DNA from 4 places in the Klebsiella sp. MISC125 genome. Region 2 is predicted to be linked to each of the others. Evidence: predicted binding sites of a transcription regulator. Region 2 holds the regulator's gene; each other region holds the start of a gene.
The links. The regulator Fur, encoded in region 2, represses iron uptake genes when iron is present. The targets are predictions, from matches to a motif close to ATAATAATGAGAACNACTATCAA.

Region 1 (4,742 bases), 2.9 Mb from region 2:
TGTTTTCCGGGATGTTTGGCGCAGGGCTGGTGCTGTACGTGTCGATTCAGTCGGAGGTGCATCTCGACCATATTCTGTTTGGCGACATGCTGGGTATTTCCGCCAGCGACATTGTGCAAACGTCGCTGATTGCGCTGGCGATCGCGCTGATTATCGGCCTGAAGTGGCGCGATTTTCTGCTGCACGCCTTCGACCCGAACCAGGCGAAAGCCAGCGGTTTGCGCTGCGGGCTGCTGCATTACGGGCTGCTGTGCATGATTGCGCTGACCATTGTGGCGACGCTAAAAGCTGTGGGGATTATTTTGTCGATTTCGCTGCTAATAGCCCCGGGGGCGATCGCGCTGCTGCTGACGCGGCGGTTTGTCAGCGCCCTGCTGCTGGCGGTGGCGATTGCGGTGAGCTGTTCGCTGGGCGGCGTGTGGTTGTCGTTTTATCTCGACAGCGCCCCGGCACCGACCATCGTAGTGTTGTTTACCCTGTTGTTTATTATCGCGTTTGTCTGTACATCGGTTCGCGATAGTCAAACCCAAGCCGATTCCGACGAGGCCCCGGGTCGCGGCTAGCGCCTTACTCGGGCTACCTGGCTGGCATTCTTCCCGGAGGCGGCGCGTTGCGCCTGTCCGGGCTACCTCTACCCCAGGACGTAGCCCGGACAGATGCGCAGCATCGCCTCCGGGGAAAAGTCGCTATTTTTTGGGTCGGTATTTTTCCGGTAACTCCGGCACCGGGCGCCTGTCATCAATCAAATGGCGAATGGTCAAAATCGGGTGCCGCCAGAGCATCCGTGGCCCCGCCCAGCGCATAATCTGCTTCATCTCTTCGCGTTTGGCTGCCTGGTAGCAGTGCACCGGACACTGCTTGCAGGCGGGCTTTTCTTCACCAAATACGCACTTATCCAGGCGCTTATCGGCGTAGGCGTTAAGCGCCTGATAATGTTCCGCATCTTCATGAGCATCCGGGCAGCGGCGCTGGTAGAGCGTAATCATGCTGCTAATGGTCTTTTTTTCCCGCGCAATACGTTTGCCCGCCATCGCCTGTTCCTCATCGATAAAGATGCGTTAATAATACACCTTTAAAGAGTGCGGCGCAGCCGGTTACCTCCTGAGGATTATGCCGGCTTGTCCACGTGCCCCAGAGGTTTCTCCGGGAAGCAAACGTCGCGAACCCGACGCTTCAGCTCCGCCGCATCGGGGAAACCACCATCCTGCTTGCGCTCCCAAATTTGCACATCGTCAACGGTCACCACGAAGATCCCCCCGGTTCCCGGCACCAGGGTCACTGAGCCAATATCGGTGCTGAAACTATGCAGTAGTTCCTGGGCCATCCAGCTGGCGCGCAGCATCCAGTTGCACTGCGAACAGTAGGTAATGGTAATAGCGGCTTTGTGACTCATCGGTTTCTCACTGTCAATAAAAGGATGAATTGTAAACAACTTGCAGATTAATTGAGGAATAAATGATTATTTTGTTGCAAACGATAATACCTATCATTACCATTCGCAATCAATAAGCATGGAGTAAAAAACGTCCAGTAACGGAATAACGGGACACACCTGCACTCTGGAAGTAACGCGTGAGCCGATACTAATAATTATCAAGGCGTGGCTACTATGTATAACTCCACTCAATCAACAGCATGGTTCAAGAAAAGCCTGCTGGTGACTTCTTTGCTTGCAGCAATCTATCAGACCTCCGCCGGGGCGGCTGATACCACCAACAATTCATCATCCGACGATAGTTCAGAACAGATGACCGTGACCGCGCCAGCCCCCGTGCTGAAAGCGGGCAGCGAGCATTCCATCAGCGCTCAGGAACTACAGGATAAAGGGGCCAACGACTTTGGCTCCATCATGCGCTACGAACCGTTGATTGGCGCGACTGGCGCCAGCGGCGGTTCCGGCAACGGCAAAAGCGGCTTCGACCGGGGCGGCTATACCGGCTACAACATTCGCGGCATGGAGAGCAACCGCGTCGGTATCGACGTCGACGGCATCGCTCAGCCGAACGCCACCGGGCGCAGCTACGCCAGCCGCGCGGGACTCAATACTTTCGGTATGGGCCGCGACTATATTGACCCGTACATGTACGGCAGCATCGATATTCAGTCCGGGGCCACCTCGACCGAAACCGCCAACAGCTCCATCGGCGGTAACGTCTCCTTCCGTCCTAAATCCGCAGATGACTATCTGCACCCGGGCAAAACCAGCGCCTTCGGCTACCGCAGCGGCTATGATTCCTCGAACCGCAGCTGGCACAACGGCGTCACCGTCGCCGGCGGCGACGAAACCCTGCGCGGGATCTTCGTCTACAGCCGCCGTGACGGCCAGGAAACGGAAAATAACAGCGGGACCGTCGATTCATACCCGGCCAACTGGCACTCCGACGCCTTTTTGGCCTCCGGGATCTGGCAGCCGAATGACGAACATAAGCTGACCAGCACCTTCGATTATTACCATAAAACTAATCACACCCATTACGACGCCTGGGACACCAGCGGCAACAGCGTTATCGGCACCTCTAACCAGACCAGCCAGACCCGCCGCTGGGGCCTGAGCCTGAAAGATGACTGGACACCGATGAACGACTATATCGACAGCGTGTCGACCAAAGTCTACTACCAGCACACTGAGTCCCATGACTGGACTTATATGCCGGACAGCATCACCCGCGCGATGCAAACGGTAAGCTCCGACTACGATACCGATACCTGGGGTATTCAGAGTACGCTGGCGAAATCCATTGGCCGCCACGACCTGAGCGCCGGCTTTAACGCCAGCACCACCAAAACCCAGCGGCCATTAACCCAGTCGCCAACCCCGAGTGCCTTTAGCGAAATCATGCAGCCGGACGCCGACAGCCGAGGCTATATCGTTGCAGGCTTCATGCAGGACAAGATTAACTTTGACCTCGACAGCCATAACTTCGCGGTGATCCCGGGCATTCGCGTGGTGCATCAGTCGACCAAGCCGGAGAGCGTCTCCGACCTGGCCAACAACAGCAGCGTGCTGACCGGCTCTGCCGTCTCTAATCTGTACGGTAAGAACTCCGATACCCAGGCGCTGCCGTCGCTGGCCTTCCAGTACGACATCACTCCGCGCCTGATGACTTACCTGCAGTACCAGCGCGGGGCGCAGTTCCCGAACGCCAGCCAGCTGTATGGATCCTGGAACCTCGGTTCAAGCTATGCCGGACGCCAACAGTACGCGCTGATCGGCAACACCGATCTGAAAACCGAAACCAGCGATAACTTCGAGTGGGGGATGAAGGGCGAAGTGACGGAAGGCATCACTATGCGCACCGCCCTGTTCTACAACAGCTACAAGAATTTTATCGCCTATACCCGCTACACTCGCGCCAATAATCCGGTTCAGTTCGCTAACGTACCGTCGAACATCTATACCATTTACCAAGCGGAGAACCGCGATAAAGCCTATATCTACGGCGGCGAAATCAGCGCCAAATTCAACTTTGGCACCTGGTTTGAAGAGGTTAACGGCCTGAGTGCCACCCTCGCCTACGGCTATAGCGAAGGGCAATCGAAATCCAGCTACAGCGGCGACAAGTACGTCGACCTCGATAGCGTCGCGCCAATGAAGGCTATCGTCGGCGTGGCATGGGACGATCCGGCCAAAGTGTACGGTACCGCGCTGACCGCCACCTTTGTTAAGGGCAAACGTGCGACCACCACCAACCGCGAAAGCTACACCAACACCGGCTCGGCGATTACCGATTCGACCAGCGAATATATGCGCGTTCCGGGCTACGGCATGCTGGACTGGACCGCTTACTGGCAGGTGGCGAAGAACGTGCGCGTGAACGGCGGCGTGTACAACATCACCGACCGTAAATACTGGGATTATCTGAGCAGCCGTAATATCGAAACGGCAACCAATCAGGATGCCAACGATAAAGCGCTGTCAGTGATGCCTGGGCGTACCTGGCAATTAGGCGTTAACGTCGATTTCTGATAGGCCAAATAATAAGAAACCTGCTCCCCGGCCGCACGCCGGGGATACTCATCGTCGAGAAGGATGTGAATTATGCAAAACACCCAACCGCAACATGCTCCGCTGTGGCAACGCTATCTGACCACAAAAGCGCAATCTTCCGCAAAATACGCCCGCGATATCGCCGCCGAAATGGGGATTAGCGAAGCTGAGCTGACCGAAGCTCGCCTCGGCCACGATGCCGTACGTCTGATTGACGATGCGCGCGCCATTCTGGCGGCGCTGGAAGCCGTGGGCGAAACCAAATGTATCTGCCGCAACGAATACGCGGTGCATGAACAGGTCGGCGAATTTACCCACCAGCATCTGAGCGGCCACGCCGGGCTGGTACTCAACCCGCGCGCCCTCGACCTGCGCCTGTTCCTCAGCCAGTGGGCCAGCGCCTTCCGCCTGACCGATAACGGCCGCCAGAGCATTCAGTTCTTCGACCCGCACGGCGATGCGCTGCTCAAGGTTTACACCACCGGGAACACGGACATGGCAGTCTGGGATACGCTGATCGCCGAACATACGCAAGATTCCCCCGCTCCGCTGACCGTTCGCCCGGCCGATCCGGTGAAATATGCCGATTCTGCCGACGGCGCGACGCTGGAAAACGAATGGCGCGCCATGACCGACGTCCACCAGTTCTTTGGCCTGTTGAGAAAACATAACCTGTCGCGCCAGCAGGCGTTCCGTCTGGTCAGCGACGACCTCGCCTGCCGTATCGAGAAAGAGGCGCTGCCGGGCCTGCTGG
Region 2 (4,742 bases):
TGGGCCGCCTTTCTTGTTGTGCACCAGAATCGCATTAGAAATCGCCGGCGTCGGGGTGAAACCGTTATTTTCCTGAACGATGACATCAACACCGTTCGCCGCCAGCACTTCCAGTACGGAAATGAAAGCAGGTTCGGATAGCGCGTGGGTGTCCTTCCCGACGTAGCATGGGCCGGTGATCCCGTTCTTTGCGCGGTCTTCAGCAATTGCCTGGGCAATCGCCAGAATATGCTGCTCGTTGAAGTTGTGGCGCGCCGCGCTGCCGCGGTGGCCGGAGGTGCCAAACTTCACAGCATGTTCCGCATTGCCCACTTCTGGCTTCAGCACATAGTACTGGGCGGTCAGTTGGGCGACGTTAATCAAATCACTCTGTTGCGCAGGTTGACCTGCGCGCTTATCGATTGCCATTGCCTGATCCTTCTGGTGCAAAAGTTAAATGACTAGATCGTACCGCAAACCTTTTCGATCAATTCAGCAGGGAACTGCATTGACTGCATGATATGTTCAATCATGCTGCATTTGCGGCCGGTATTGGTATTTGTAATAACCCACCACGGCGTGCCCGGAACCTGCTTAGGTTTTGTCTGATTACCATTTTTCTGTAGCGTCCGCTCATCTTCAGCGAAATAGACGCGAGTGCGCCCATGCAGAGACTCGGTCGCCTCCGCAAAGCCTTTGCTGTCTAAGGAGTAGAGGGTAGTCAGAACCAGCATGAAACGGTTTACCGCGCGTTTTTGTTCGGCGTACTCATCAGATAGCAGCAGCTCGCGCATGGCGCGGACTTTATCCTTCAGAGGATTGGCGGGTTTCACTTCAACGACAGGCGTTGGCGCCGGAGCCGGAACGACTTTCGCTACCGGTGCGGCAGGCTGGGAAACGGCGGAAAACTTCAACATGCGCCGTAAAATGTCGGATGCACTCTCGCCAATATGCTTGGTGTGGCTGGCAATATAGCTATAGAGTTCATCATCAACTTCAATTGTTTTCATCTTAATCCAGTACGATATCTTTTCTGAATACAAGTTGTCGGGATTATAAGGACAAATCCCAACCGCGGATAGCGTCAAACCAGGATGGCGGTAAAACTCGGAAATCTTCCGGGTCTTGCAGCCGGATGGCAGAATGTCCAACATAATACCCTAACCCGACGGAGCGAAAAAAAGAACTTTGCCATGAAATTAAATAGCCGAGCGCAATCTGCACAGAATCCGCACAATAATCCCCCTATCGTCCTGGTCCATGGCCTTTTTGGCAGTCTGGATAACCTTGGGATCCTCGCCCGCGATCTGGTCGCTGACTACGATATTTTACAGGTCGATATGCGAAATCACGGTCTTTCCCCGCGCGCACCAGAGATGACCTATGCCGCGATGGCTCAGGATTTGATTGATACTCTCAATGAATACCAAATAGAAAAAGCGACCTTTATTGGTCACTCAATGGGCGGCAAGGCGGTCATGGCGCTGAGCGCGCTGGCCCCGGAGCGCATTGCGGGCCTGGTTGCGATAGATATTGCCCCTGTGGATTATCACGTTCGTCGCCATGATGAAATCTTCGCCGCCATCAATGCCGTGACCGACGCCCACGCGGCCACTCGCCAGCAGGCAGCGACGGTTATGCGCGAACACCTTCATGAAGAAGGCGTCATTCAGTTCCTGCTGAAATCCTTTGTGGACGGTCAGTGGCGGTTTAACGTGCCGGTATTGTGGGAGCAATATGACAATATCGTCGGCTGGCAAACCATCCCCGCCTGGCCGCATCCGGCGCAGTTTATCCCCGGCGGTAACTCACCCTACGTAACCGATGCCTACCGTGAGGCTCTGCTGGCTCAATTCCCCCAGGCACGGGCCCATGTGATTGCCGGAGCCGGACATTGGGTACATGCAGAAAAACCAGAGGCCGTTTTACGGGCAATACGCCGTTATTTGACCTCCATAGCCGCGTAACTGGCTAAAATCTGCCCGACCGCGCGGCAGAATGCCCGCGGTCGTTGGCGCAGCCCCTCGCCTGATGTATTATGGCGGGCTATCTGCGTCGGCTATGCCCGACAGCTTGTTTCCCCCGAAGTCACTCTGAATCATGGCAAAAGAACAAACGGACCGTACGACATTAGATTTGTTCGCAACCGAGCGTCGGCCGGGTAGACCGAAAACCAATCCGCTTTCACGCGACGAACAGCTGCGTATCAACAAACGCAATCAGCTCAAGCGCGATAAAGTTCGCGGTTTGAAGCGCGTTGAGCTGAAGCTCAATGCCGATGCGGTTGATGCGCTCAATGAGCTGGCCGAAGCCCGCAACATGAACCGCAGCGATCTGATTGAAGAGATGCTGATGAACCAACTGGCGGCCCTGCGCAGCCAGGATAAAGCCTAAAACCCTCAAAAAATAAGCTTTCATGTAGCAGAGTGTGCAGTCGGGCGTGATTGCTGTTTCCGCGCCCTTCTCAGTTCTGCTATCATTGCCCCTATCTGTGGGCATTTAAGTCCCTACCACATCATTAAGTTTCAAGAGGTTATTTTACTCATGGCAATCATCGGCATCTTTTTTGGCAGCGACACCGGCAACACCGAAAATATTGCAAAAATGATTCAAAAGCAGCTTGGTAAAGATGTTGCTGATGTTCGCGACATTGCCAAGAGCAGCAAAGAAGATCTGCAAGCTCACGATATTCTGCTGCTCGGCATTCCAACCTGGTACTACGGTGAAGCACAGTGTGACTGGGATGATTTCTTCCCGACGCTGGAAGAAGTCGATTTCGACGGCAAACTGGTCGCGCTGTTTGGCTGCGGCGATCAGGAAGACTACGCTGAATACTTCTGTGATGCGCTGGGTACCATTCGCGACATCATCGAACCGCGCGGCGCCACTATCGTTGGTCACTGGCCGACTGCTGGATATCATTTCGAAGCATCTAAAGGTCTGGCAGATGATGACCACTTCGTGGGTCTGGCCATCGACGAAGACCGTCAGCCAGAACTGACTAACGAACGCGTGGAAAAATGGGTAAAACAGATTTCTGAAGAGCTGCACCTCGAAGAAATCAAGAATGCCTGAGTCTAAACGGCGTTATCGTCAGATTTCGCCGAATTAATAGATAAAAGCAATCAAAGTTATAGCTACAAGTTTTTAACTTTTAATCACATATCTGTACAATGTCCTCTGATTTAACGAGGTCACGTGAAGCACTTTGTAGCCAGTGCCTCGTTTTTGACAGCATACAAGGCCCGATGCTTGCAGTTTTCATTTCACCATGGCAGTTCTATAATGAGACGCATTACATCGGGTGATTCTCTGTATTACTTCCGCTGATGGAAGTAGATCGTTTAGCAACAGGACAGATTCCGCATGACTGACAACAATACCGCATTAAAGAAGGCTGGCCTGAAAGTAACACTTCCACGATTAAAAATCCTGGAAGTCCTGCAGGAACCGGATAACCATCATGTCAGTGCGGAAGACTTATATAAACGCCTGATTGATATGGGTGAAGAGATTGGCCTGGCCACCGTCTACCGCGTACTGAACCAGTTCGACGACGCCGGCATCGTCACTCGTCATAATTTCGAAGGTGGTAAATCCGTTTTCGAACTGACGCAGCAGCATCATCATGATCACCTGATTTGCCTCGATTGCGGCAAAGTGATCGAATTTAGCGATGACTCAATTGAAGCTCGTCAGCGTGAGATTGCCTCCCGACACGGTATTCGCCTCACCAACCACAGCCTGTACCTGTACGGTCACTGTGCAGAAGGCGATTGCCGCGAAGATGAACATGCCCACGACGCGGTGGAAAAGTAATTCCCCGTTGCGTAAGCAGCAAAAAGCCAACCTGATGGTTGGCTTTTTTTATGGCTACGAAAAGTAAAAATCAGGGTTTCGTGTTGTTGCTACGAATCTCTTTCCAAATCTGGTCACAGCGCGACTGTACAGCCTGATCGTTACCGGTTTTACGCGCCTGGATACATTGCTGGTAATCCAGTACTCGCACGCTTTCCTGGGTGGCGAACTGCTGATGCTGCTTCTCTTGCTTCAGAACGTCTAATACGCTCTGGCAGGCTTCGACTTTATCTGGGTTACCTTCAGCAGTATTAATACAGGCGCTGTAGGCATCTTTTAACTTTGAATCCTCTTTCGGCGCTGGCGACTGCGTGCAGGCAACCAGACCTGCCGCCATAATAGCGACAAGCAATAGCTTCTTCATAATCGACCTCGGGAAATTGCGGCAGGCTCATGCCCGCCGCACTGGCATCAGAAAATGGTGAATGGAGCAATAACCATGAACTTCACGTCGCGCTCATCCTGGAAGATGTTGCCGTAGCCGCCGCTCCAGCTTGGGATATCGGAGTGGTTGTCGTATTGAGTAAAGTGCAGTTTAAACAGCGTACCCTTCGCACGTCCTTCCTGTACGGTGTACATCGCATCCAGGCTGTAGGCTGACTCTTCCAGACGTTTGTCAGGGTTGTAGTAAGCATCAGGAGAAGACATTTTTCCTGGTTTTGCATCCCATGCATAAACGTAGGACGCGCCGAAGGCCCAACCCGGCATATTCCAGTTCTTCATGTCATACATCGCCCCGAAGAACACCGCTTTTTCACCGTTGGCGTTGAAGTCAGAGCGGTTATCCCACCAGACATCGAGACGACCGTTAGATGAGGCGTAAGTCGGCGTCATACGTTGCAGGAAGTAGCCCTGCTGACCATCGGCTTTAACCCAGGTTCCTTCCAGGCGCAGGTCGAGAACAT
Region 3 (4,742 bases), 2.0 Mb from region 2:
CCAGCGGCTGGATAGCCGATCGCTTCGGCGCACGCAAAATCTTCACTCTCGCGCTGGCGATTTTCACGCTGGCTTCTGTTTTTTGCGGGTTATCAACCAACGTCGACATCTTCGTGGCGATGCGAATTCTGCAAGGAATAGGCGGCGCGCTGATGGTTCCAGTAGGCCGACTGGCAGTTTTGCGAACGACACCGAAGCATCAGCTCATTAAGGCGATTGCCACCCTGACCTGGCCGGCATTAGTGGCCCCCATTATCGGCCCGCCGCTGGGCGGATTTATCACCAGCTATGCCAGTTGGCACTGGATTTTCTTTATTAACGTGCCCCTTGGGCTCATCGCTATGGCCCTGTCTTTGCGCATCATCCCAAACATTCGTGAAGATGAACCACGGCCTTTTGACCTTCCCGGCTTCCTTGCCACTTCAATCGCCATGATTAGCCTGGTTACCGCCATGGAATTTCTCGGCGATCGTCAACCTTTGAGTTGGCAAACTCCGGCGCTGCTGGTATTAGGCCTTGGCAGCATGTTGTTCTCACTGCGCCATTTCCGTCGCGCAGCCTGGCCGATGGTGCGCCTCGATGCGCTGCAAATACCGACCTTCAAGGTCACTATGTACGGCGGCTCGCTGTTCCGTGCCTCAATTAGCGCCGTCCCTTTCCTGCTGCCGCTGCTGTTTCAGGTCGGGTTTGGTATGGACCCATTCCACTCAGGGTTGCTGGTGCTGGCCGTTTTCGTTGGTAATTTAACCATCAAGCCCGCGACAACGCCGTTAATTCGCTGGCTGGGTTTTCGCCGCCTGCTGCTGATCAACGGTGCGCTGAATGTACTCTCGCTGCTGGCCTGCGCTTTTTTAACACCACAAACGCCAGTCTGGCTGATTTTCATGATTCTCTATCTCGGCGGGGTATTCCGCTCTATTCAATTTACCGGCGTCAGCACCCTTGCTTTTGCCGATGTGCCTTCGGCGCAAATGAGCTATGCCAATACGTTGTTCAGCACCGCTTCGCAGCTGGCCGTTGGGCTTGGGATTACGCTCGGGGCGATCGGTATTCGTATTGGGGAGAAGTTCAGTGAATGGTTTAATCTCACAAGTCTGCCGGGGATCAGCTTCCGTCTGTCGTTTATTTTTATTGCGTTGATTTGTCTGGTGGGAATGATTGATAGCCTGCACCTGGCAAAAGATGCCGGTAGCAACGTGTCCAACAAAAAGAAATAGCCCAAAAGAAAAGGCCAGCAGCGCTGGCCCTGGATATTTGCAGGAGATTAACCGACGATCTGGCGAACGAACGCTTCGATCTCTTTGTCCTGGCAATTTTCGAAGAAGCACTGCTGGAAGCGCGGGCCAGACACGGCAGTTTTCACCAGCTCTGGGTCGATAGCACGCAGCGTATCCAGATAGTTATCTTTCACTACTGCGGCCTTAACGGTGTTCAGAATGCCAGCGTTACGTACCTGAGGCTCTTTACGCTCCGGCGGATACCCTTCGCCGTTACGCCCTGTGAACGCTTTCTCGAAAATAAAGCGTACGTTCAGCTCTGCGCCCCAGCCAAAACCTTTCGCGAATGGCAGAGAAAGCGCGTTACCGTTGTTAATCTGCGCAAACAGGAACGCATCAGCAGGATCAATACAGTAGCCACAAACTACGCCCGGATGGATGTTCAGAGACATCATTGCACCCTGGCCGGTACCGCAGCCGGTGATCACGAAGTCTACCGCTTTAGAGTTCAGCAGGATGCTGGCCATGATACCCAGATGGATATAGGTCAGGTGGTGATCGTTTTCATCGCTCATGCCGACGTTGTAAACCGGAAAACCTTTCTCGTCTGCAACAGCGTTTAACTCGTTGAGGATGATGGCGTTTTTGTTCGCCTGGCTGTTTTCCATCATCAGTGCGATTTTCATGCTTTACTCTCCTGAATGCTGTGCGGGTTTTCCCGCGATAGTTCGTTAACGTTGTGAAGAACAATACTACCTTACGAACATACTTTCAAATTTTATGAAAAGTTGTTTTATAAATTGCATATCGCCTCACACTTTCATCTCCCACAGCATCCGGGCGTTGCTTTCTTACCCCCCACCCTTTTCTCACCAGGCTAACCCAAGCGCTCATAGCCACTCGAAGTCGCGCGTCCCTTTTTCAAGAATAAGTCGGACCCATAATTAATATTGATAATATTAAATTAAAACCATTCTCATTATTTATTAAATTGCCAATGCGTGTTATTCCCATTTGCATTAGTAATAAATGAATTTATTAATTTACTTTTTGCAAATAAATTAATAACAAATTATAGTGACGGCACAATCACCTTTGACTTTATTTGCGGAGCAAGCCAGATGCTGAAAACTGAAATGATCGACAAACTTAATGCACAGATGAACCTTGAACTTTATTCTTCTCTGCTTTATCAGCAAATGAGCGCATGGTGCAGCTACCACAGCTTTGAAGGCGCCGCCGCGTTTCTGCGCCGCCACGCGCAAGAAGAGATGACCCATATGCAGCGTCTGTTCGACTACCTGACCGATACCGGCAGCCTGCCGTGCATCAATGCCATCGCCTCACCGTTTGCCGAATATACTTCACTGGACGACCTGTTCCGCGTCACCTACGAACACGAACAACTCATTACGCAGAAAATTAACGAACTGGCTCATGCGGCAATGTCCAGCCAGGATTATCCGACCTTTAATTTCCTGCAATGGTATGTTGCTGAGCAACATGAAGAAGAGAAACTGTTTAAATCCGTTATTGATAAACTGACCCTCGCAGGTAAAAGCGGCGAAGGTCTGTACTTTATTGATAAAGAGCTGGCAACGCTCGATACCCAAAATTAATGAAGACGGCGGCGACGCTTAGCGATCGCCGCCCTATTAATGGCGACAAATTTTACTTTCGTGCGTATTAAACCCTTCCTCTGCGGCAATAAATTTGCCCTTTTTCTGCAAGAATGCCACTAACTCCGCCGCACTCAGGTTTTCCGCCGAACAGGTATGGAATCGTGCATCCGTCCCGAAACGGCTGGTAATCGCCGCTTCCAGACTGGCCACGGTGTGAGGTTCGCCTGAAGCGATCATCATCTGTAGAACTTCATGACCATGAATTGATTGCATAATATCCCCCATAAAACGCACAGGATAACCCCGCTTATTATTCCGATTCTTGCGCCAGCGCAGGCTTAGCGTAAACGTTCAAAATCGTAAACTAATTATTACACACACTGTAACCTGCATTTGACGAAATCACTGATTTCACATACTCTGCGCGGCATAATTCATTGTGTAATCCGTCATGGATAGAGAAAAGCGTGAAGAACCGCACTCTTGGTAGTATTTTAATCGTCGCTGGCACCACCATCGGCGCAGGGATGTTGGCGATGCCTTTGGCATCAGCAGGCGTAGGTTTCGGCGTAACGTTAGTTTTGCTGATCGCCCTGTGGGCGCTGATGTGTTACACCGCGTTACTGTTGCTTGAAGTTTATCAGCACGTTCCGGCTGACACGGGGCTGGGCTCCCTGGCGGCGCGCTATCTGGGGCGTTACGGGCAGTGGGCCACCGGTGTTTGCATGCTGTTCTTACTGTACGCACTTACCGCGGCCTATATTAGCGGTGCCGGTGAACTGCTGGCTTCAAGTCTCAATCAATGGCTGGGCTGGACGCTACCACCTGCGGTTGGAGTACTGCTGTTTACAGGCTTCGGCGGGACGGTGGTTTGTATCGGTACGTCACTGGTTGATCTCTTTAACCGCTTTCTGTTCAGCGCCAAAATCATTTTCCTCGCTATTATGCTGGCGCTTCTTCTACCGCATATTCATCAGATAAACTTGTTGACCCTGCCGCTACAGCAAGGGCTGGCGCTGTCGGCGATTCCAGTAATTTTTACCTCGTTTGGTTTTCACGGCAGCATACCCAGCGTCGTCAGCTATCTGAACGGGGATATACGCAAGCTGCGTCGGGTATTTGTCATCGGAAGCTTTATTCCACTGGTTGCCTATATTTTCTGGCAACTGGCAACCCTGGGCAGTATTGATTCTCCAACTTTTACCGCTCTGCTGGCACAAAATGCCGGACTCAACGGGCTGTTAGAAGCGATTCGTGAAGTCGTTGCCTCGTCGCACGTTGAGCTGGCGGTTCATCTTTTTGCAGACCTGGCGCTGGCGACTTCATTTCTCGGCGTCGCGCTTGGCCTGTTTGACTACCTGGCCGATTTGTTCCAACGTAAAAATGGTCCGGCCGGGCGTATACAGAGTGGTGTAATCACCTTTTTACCCCCTCTGGCGTTCGCCCTATTCTATCCACGCGGTTTCGTGATGGCCTTAGGTTATGCAGGGGTCGCGCTGGCGGTATTGGCGCTAATGCTACCTTCGTTATTAGTGATGAAAAGCCGTAAGCAGCATCCTGACTCCGCCTGGCGAGTCGCTGGGGGGTCACCCGCGCTGTGGTTGGTTCTGCTGTGCGGAATCGGAATTGTGGCCATTCAGTTTGCTATCGTCGCAGGATTTCTGCCTGCGGTGGGATAAAAAATCAGGGGCCAAATTGGCCCCTTTACTTATTTTGCTAAGCAGCACTGCTTATATTTCTTACCGCTACCGCATGGGCAAGGATCGTTACGCCCAATTTTCGCCTCATTTCGTATTGGCTGCTGGACGTCAGCCGGCTGAGCATGCTCAGTCCAGTAGTTGTAAAGCGCCAGGGCCGCCGGACGAATACGCTCTACGCTGGCAATGAACTCTTCAGCGGATAA
Region 4 (4,742 bases), 790 kb from region 2:
ACAAAATGGGTGTTTTCAGCGCCCTGCGCAGCAGTATGCGTCTGGCATGGGCCAATATTCGCCTGGTTGCACCCGCGATAATCGGCTGGCTGCTGGCGAAAACCCTACTTCTGCTGTTTGCATCCAGCTTTGCCGTACTGACGCCAAACGTTGGCGCAATCGTGATAAATACCATCAGCAACCTGATATCCGCATTGTTGCTGATCTATTTATTCCGCTTGTATATGCTTATTCGCAACTAACTTAATCTGGGTCGGGCGCTCCCGGCCCATTCTGAACGACGGAATCGATGTATGAAGCAGTTTCTGGATTTTTTACCGCTGGTAGTCTTCTTCGCATTCTACAAGCTCTACGATATCTACGCCGCAACGACCGCGCTGATTATCGCTACCGCCATCGTGCTGATTTACAGCTGGGTGCGCTATCGCAAAGTCGAGAAAATGGCGCTGATTACCTTTGTCCTGGTCGCATTTTTCGGTGGCCTGACCATTTTCTTCCATAACGATGAGTTTATAAAATGGAAGGTCACGGTCATCTACGTTCTGTTCGCTGGCGCTCTACTGTTTAGCCAGTGGGTAATGAAAAAGCCGCTAATCCAGCGCATGCTGGGTAAAGAGCTGACGTTACCGCAGCAGGTCTGGTCGCGTCTGAATCTGGCCTGGGCGGTATTCTTCATTCTTTGCGGTTTGGCGAATATCTACATCGCCTTCTGGTTGCCGCAGAATATCTGGGTCAACTTTAAAGTCTTCGGTTTAACCGCTATGACGCTGGTGTTCACCCTGCTAAGCGGCGTTTACATCTATCGCCATATGCCGCAGGACGACAATCACTAAGTTCGCTTCGGCACGCACAATTCCCTGCGTGCCGCCTTCTCCTCTCTTTTTATATACAACGCATAAAAAACTTCAGCTGAAACGGTTCATGCCGTAAGATATTTCGTATAGAGGATGGCATTCCCTCTTGAACCGCCATGTGGCTAATGATGCCTGCTTTTTATTCCCGGACCGGGAATGGGCAGGCATATCTGTATTGCAGGCACCGCGTCCGGGAAGGTTAACCTTCTAAGGAAATAACGATGCGTGCACCCCGATTTTCACAACTCACCCTGTTTTTCTTCCTCGGGAAATGGCTGTTTCTCGCCTTTATCATCGCCGTCCTGGCGGGTACGGCATCGGCTTTCTTTCTTTTCTCCCTTGAATGGGCTACTGCAACGCGTGAAACGCATCGCTGGCTTATCTGGCTGCTGCCGATCGCGGGCTTTGCCGTCGGCTGGATTTATCTGCACTACGGCACCCGCGTGGAGGCCGGTAACAATCTCATTCTGGAAGAAGTCCACGATCCTAAATGTGTGATCCCCCTGCGTATGGCACCGCTGGTCTTTTTCGGCACCGTGATATCGCACCTGTGCGGGGCGTCCGTGGGCCGTGAAGGGACTGCGGTACAGATGGGAGCCTCGATTGCCGATCAATTTACGCCCATTTTTCGCCTCAACGACGATACGCGACGGACGGTGCTCATGGCCGGGATCAGCGCCGGTTTCGCCTCAATTTTCGGCACTCCGCTCGCCGGAGCGCTATTTGGGCTGGAAGTGCTGGCCATCGGAAGGATGAACTACACCGCCATATTCCCGTGTCTGGTCGCCGCAATCGTCGCCGATCGGGTCGGGATCATGTGGGGGGTGCAACACACCCACTATATCGTTTCCAGCATTCCACCCCTCACCCTTTGGACCCTGGCGGCAATGGTTATCGCGGGTTGCTGCTTTGGCCTGGCGGCGCGCGTTTTCGCTGACAGCACGCATTTCATTGGCGGGTTAATGAAAAAATATGTTCGCTATGCGCCAATGCGCCCGTTTACCGGCGGTTTGTTCATTGTTGCTGCCGTCTGGCTGTTTCATGGCGATCGCTATATTGGCCTCGGCATACCGGTGATTGTGGATGCCTTTCAGCATCCACTAGCTCCGTGGGATTTTCTCGGCAAACTGGTTTTCACCGTGACCTCTTTAGGGAGCGGTTTTAAAGGCGGAGAAGTGACGCCGCTATTTTATATCGGCGCGACGCTTGGCAATGCGCTGGCTCCGCTGCTACATATGCCGGTGAGCTTTCTGGCCGGGATTGGCTTTGTCGCCGTCTTCGCTGGGGCAGCTAACACCCCTATAGCATCGACGCTGATGGCAATCGAATTGTTTGGTTCTGAAATCGACATTTACGCTGCGCTAGCCTGCGCTGTCGCCTGGCTGGTTTCAGGATATACCAGCATTTATCGCGCGCAGCGGGTCGCCTGTCTGAAACAGGGCTATGTGCCGACGGGTATTAGTCTGGCAGAACTTCCCGCGTGGTATCAGCAACAGAAAACCGATAAAACAATGGGCAAATAATCTCTTCAGGCCAGGAACATCCCAGCAAGTCGGTACGGTAAACCTTACCGACTCCTTCACGATATCTACCAGATGCTGGAAAGTTGCGGCAATTGTGAGGATATCATGGAGATTCGCCCCTCGCAATTGTAATGATAATAATTATCATTGATATTCTCGATCTCAATTTTTCATGACTTGATATGGATATTTAAAATGAGATCGCAGAAAAATCACATCGCCACTCCCCTGGCCCTGGCCATCGCTGGTTTGCTTAGCCCAGGGGCTTTCGCCGAAGAGGCTGAATTGGATACCGAAACGATGGTGGTTCGGGGAACCGCGGAAGAAGCGCTAAAGCAGCAGCCGGGCGTCTCGATTATCACCGCAGAAGATATTGCTAAAGATCCGCCGGTTAACGATCTGTCTGAAATCATTCGTAAAATGCCCGGCGTTAACCTGACCGGCAACAGCGCCAGCGGCAGCCGCGGCAACAACCGACAGATTGATATTCGCGGCATGGGGCCGGAAAACACGCTGATTCTTATCGATGGTGTGCCCGTCAGTTCGAGAAACTCGGTGCGCTATAGCTGGCGCGGCGAGCGCGATACCCGCGGCGACAGCAACTGGGTTCCGCCGGAAATGGTCGAGCGCATCGAAGTTCTGCGCGGCCCCGCGGCTGCTCGCTATGGATCAGGGGCAGCAGGCGGCGTGGTCAATATCATCACCAAGCGCCCGACCAACGACTGGCATGGCTCACTCTCGCTCTATACCAATCAGCCGGAAAATAATAAAGAAGGTTCCACCAACCGGGCTAACTTTAACCTTAACGGACCGCTGGCCGGGGATGCCCTGACGATGCGTCTGTATGGCAATATCAACAAAACCGAGCCGGATGCCTGGGACATCAATAGCGCGCAAAATGGCTCTTATGCCGCAGGCCGCGAAGGCGTGCGCAATAAAGATATTAACGCCCTGCTGTCATGGAAAGTAACACCACAACAGATTGTCGATTTCAGCTATGCCTATAGCCGCCAGGGCAACATCTACGCCGGTGATACGCAGTACAGCAACAGCAACATGAGCCCAAATGGTCTGATCGATACGCTATACGGCCAGGAAACAAACCGCATGTATCGCCAGACCTGGGGCCTGACCTATAACGGCATCTGGGATTGGGGCCAGTCTAAAGCGGGCGTCTATTACGAAAAAACCAACAATACCCGTATGCAGGAAGGCACTACCGGCCGCGTAGAAGGAATGATCAATAGCGATGTCTATGATACCAGCCGCCTGGAATCGTGGCGCTCAACCGCTGAGGTGAACCTTCCATTCAACTGGCTGGCTGAACAGACCCTTACCCTGGGGATGGAGTGGAATCACGACGAGCTAAACGATCCGGCCTCAATGCAGGCCACCACGACGACGGATTATCTCCCCGGAGTTTCCGGCGATCCTTCACAACGCAGCCCTAAAAACAGCGCTACGCTGACCGGTATCTATCTCGAAGACAATATTGAAGCGACCCCAGGCACCAATATTATTCCGGGCCTGCGCTTTGACTACCACAATGACTTCGGCGGCAACTGGAGTCCGAGCCTGAACCTGTCGCAGGATCTGGGCGATATGTTTAAGGTCAAAGCAGGTATTGCCCGGGAATTTAAAGCACCGAACCTGTATCAAGCCAGCGAAGGTTATCTGCTCTCTACGCGCGGAAACGGCTGCCCGATAAGTATTGCCAATGGCAACTGCTATCTTTTGGGCAACCCGGATCTCGATCCCGAAATCAGCATCAACAAAGAGATCGGTCTTGAGTTTAATCTGAACGGTTATAATGCCGGTATCACCTGGTTCCGTAATGATTACAAAAATAAAATCGTCTCCGGCACCGAGGTGCTGGGTAATACCGCTACCGGAGCGAATATCCTGCAATGGGAAAACGGCGGTAAAGCGGTCGTTGAAGGCCTCGAAGGGACCCTGCTGGTGCCGGTGATTGCCGATACACTCAACTGGCGCACCAACGCCACCTATATGATCAAATCGGAAAATAAAGATACCGGTAACCCGCTGTCCGTTATTCCAAAATATACCATCAACACCATGGTCGACTGGCAGATTAACAGCAAGCTCTCGGCCAACGTCAACTGGACGATGTACGGCCGGCAGAAGCCGCGTGAATATGCGGAAATTCGCAATGAAAACGGCGTACTGGCAACCAACGAAGTCGGTTCCTATTCCGTCGTCGGAATTGGCGGTAACTATCAGCTGATGAAAGATTTACGCCTGAATGCCGGGATCAGCAACCTGTTCGATAAGCAGCTTTATCGCGAAAACGAAGGTGCCTCAACCTACAACGAACCGGGTCGTGCGTACTACGCTGGCGTCACGC

Region 1: ACMYSL_RS06605 (TonB-dependent receptor domain-containing protein) is a predicted target of Fur. The motif match lies at 1,474-1,496, and genes of this name have one in related genera.
Region 3: ftnA (non-heme ferritin) is a predicted target of Fur. The motif match lies at 2,181-2,203, and genes of this name have one in related genera.
Region 4: ACMYSL_RS16755 (TonB-dependent siderophore receptor) is a predicted target of Fur. The motif match lies at 2,503-2,525, and genes of this name have one in related genera.

Annotation. Positions count from the first base shown of each region.
Region 1 covers NZ_CP180448.1:1,387,112-1,391,853, reverse strand. Annotated here, with positions in the region: gene sitD (iron/manganese ABC transporter permease subunit SitD) at 1-563, shown strand, start outside; gene ACMYSL_RS06615 (nitrous oxide-stimulated promoter family protein) at 687-1,031, opposite strand; gene ACMYSL_RS06610 (SelT/SelW/SelH family protein) at 1,109-1,393, opposite strand; gene ACMYSL_RS06605 (TonB-dependent receptor domain-containing protein) at 1,610-3,967, shown strand; gene ACMYSL_RS06600 (hemin-degrading factor) at 4,040-4,742, shown strand, end outside.
Region 2 covers NZ_CP180448.1:4,317,044-4,321,785, forward strand. Annotated here, with positions in the region: gene pgm (phosphoglucomutase (alpha-D-glucose-1,6-bisphosphate-dependent)) at 1-408, opposite strand, end outside; gene seqA (replication initiation negative regulator SeqA) at 441-989, opposite strand; gene ybfF (esterase) at 1,173-1,946, shown strand; gene ybfE (LexA regulated protein) at 2,080-2,373, shown strand; gene fldA (flavodoxin FldA) at 2,524-3,054, shown strand; gene fur (ferric iron uptake transcriptional regulator) at 3,346-3,798, shown strand; gene chiQ (ChiQ/YbfN family lipoprotein) at 3,869-4,201, opposite strand; gene chiP (chitoporin ChiP) at 4,249-4,742, opposite strand, start outside.
Region 3 covers NZ_CP180448.1:2,322,688-2,327,429, reverse strand. Annotated here, with positions in the region: gene ACMYSL_RS10975 (MFS transporter) at 1-1,217, shown strand, start outside; gene ACMYSL_RS10970 (RpiB/LacA/LacB family sugar-phosphate isomerase) at 1,265-1,903, opposite strand; gene ftnA (non-heme ferritin) at 2,339-2,836, shown strand; gene ACMYSL_RS10960 (YecH family metal-binding protein) at 2,873-3,112, opposite strand; gene tyrP (tyrosine transporter TyrP) at 3,307-4,518, shown strand; gene ACMYSL_RS10950 (YecA family protein) at 4,548-4,742, opposite strand, start outside.
Region 4 covers NZ_CP180448.1:3,525,854-3,530,595, forward strand. Annotated here, with positions in the region: gene ACMYSL_RS16740 (YciC family protein) at 1-242, shown strand, start outside; gene ACMYSL_RS16745 (septation protein A) at 294-833, shown strand; fluoride riboswitch at 935-996, shown strand; gene ACMYSL_RS16750 (voltage-gated chloride channel family protein) at 1,076-2,377, shown strand; gene ACMYSL_RS16755 (TonB-dependent siderophore receptor) at 2,573-4,742, shown strand, end outside.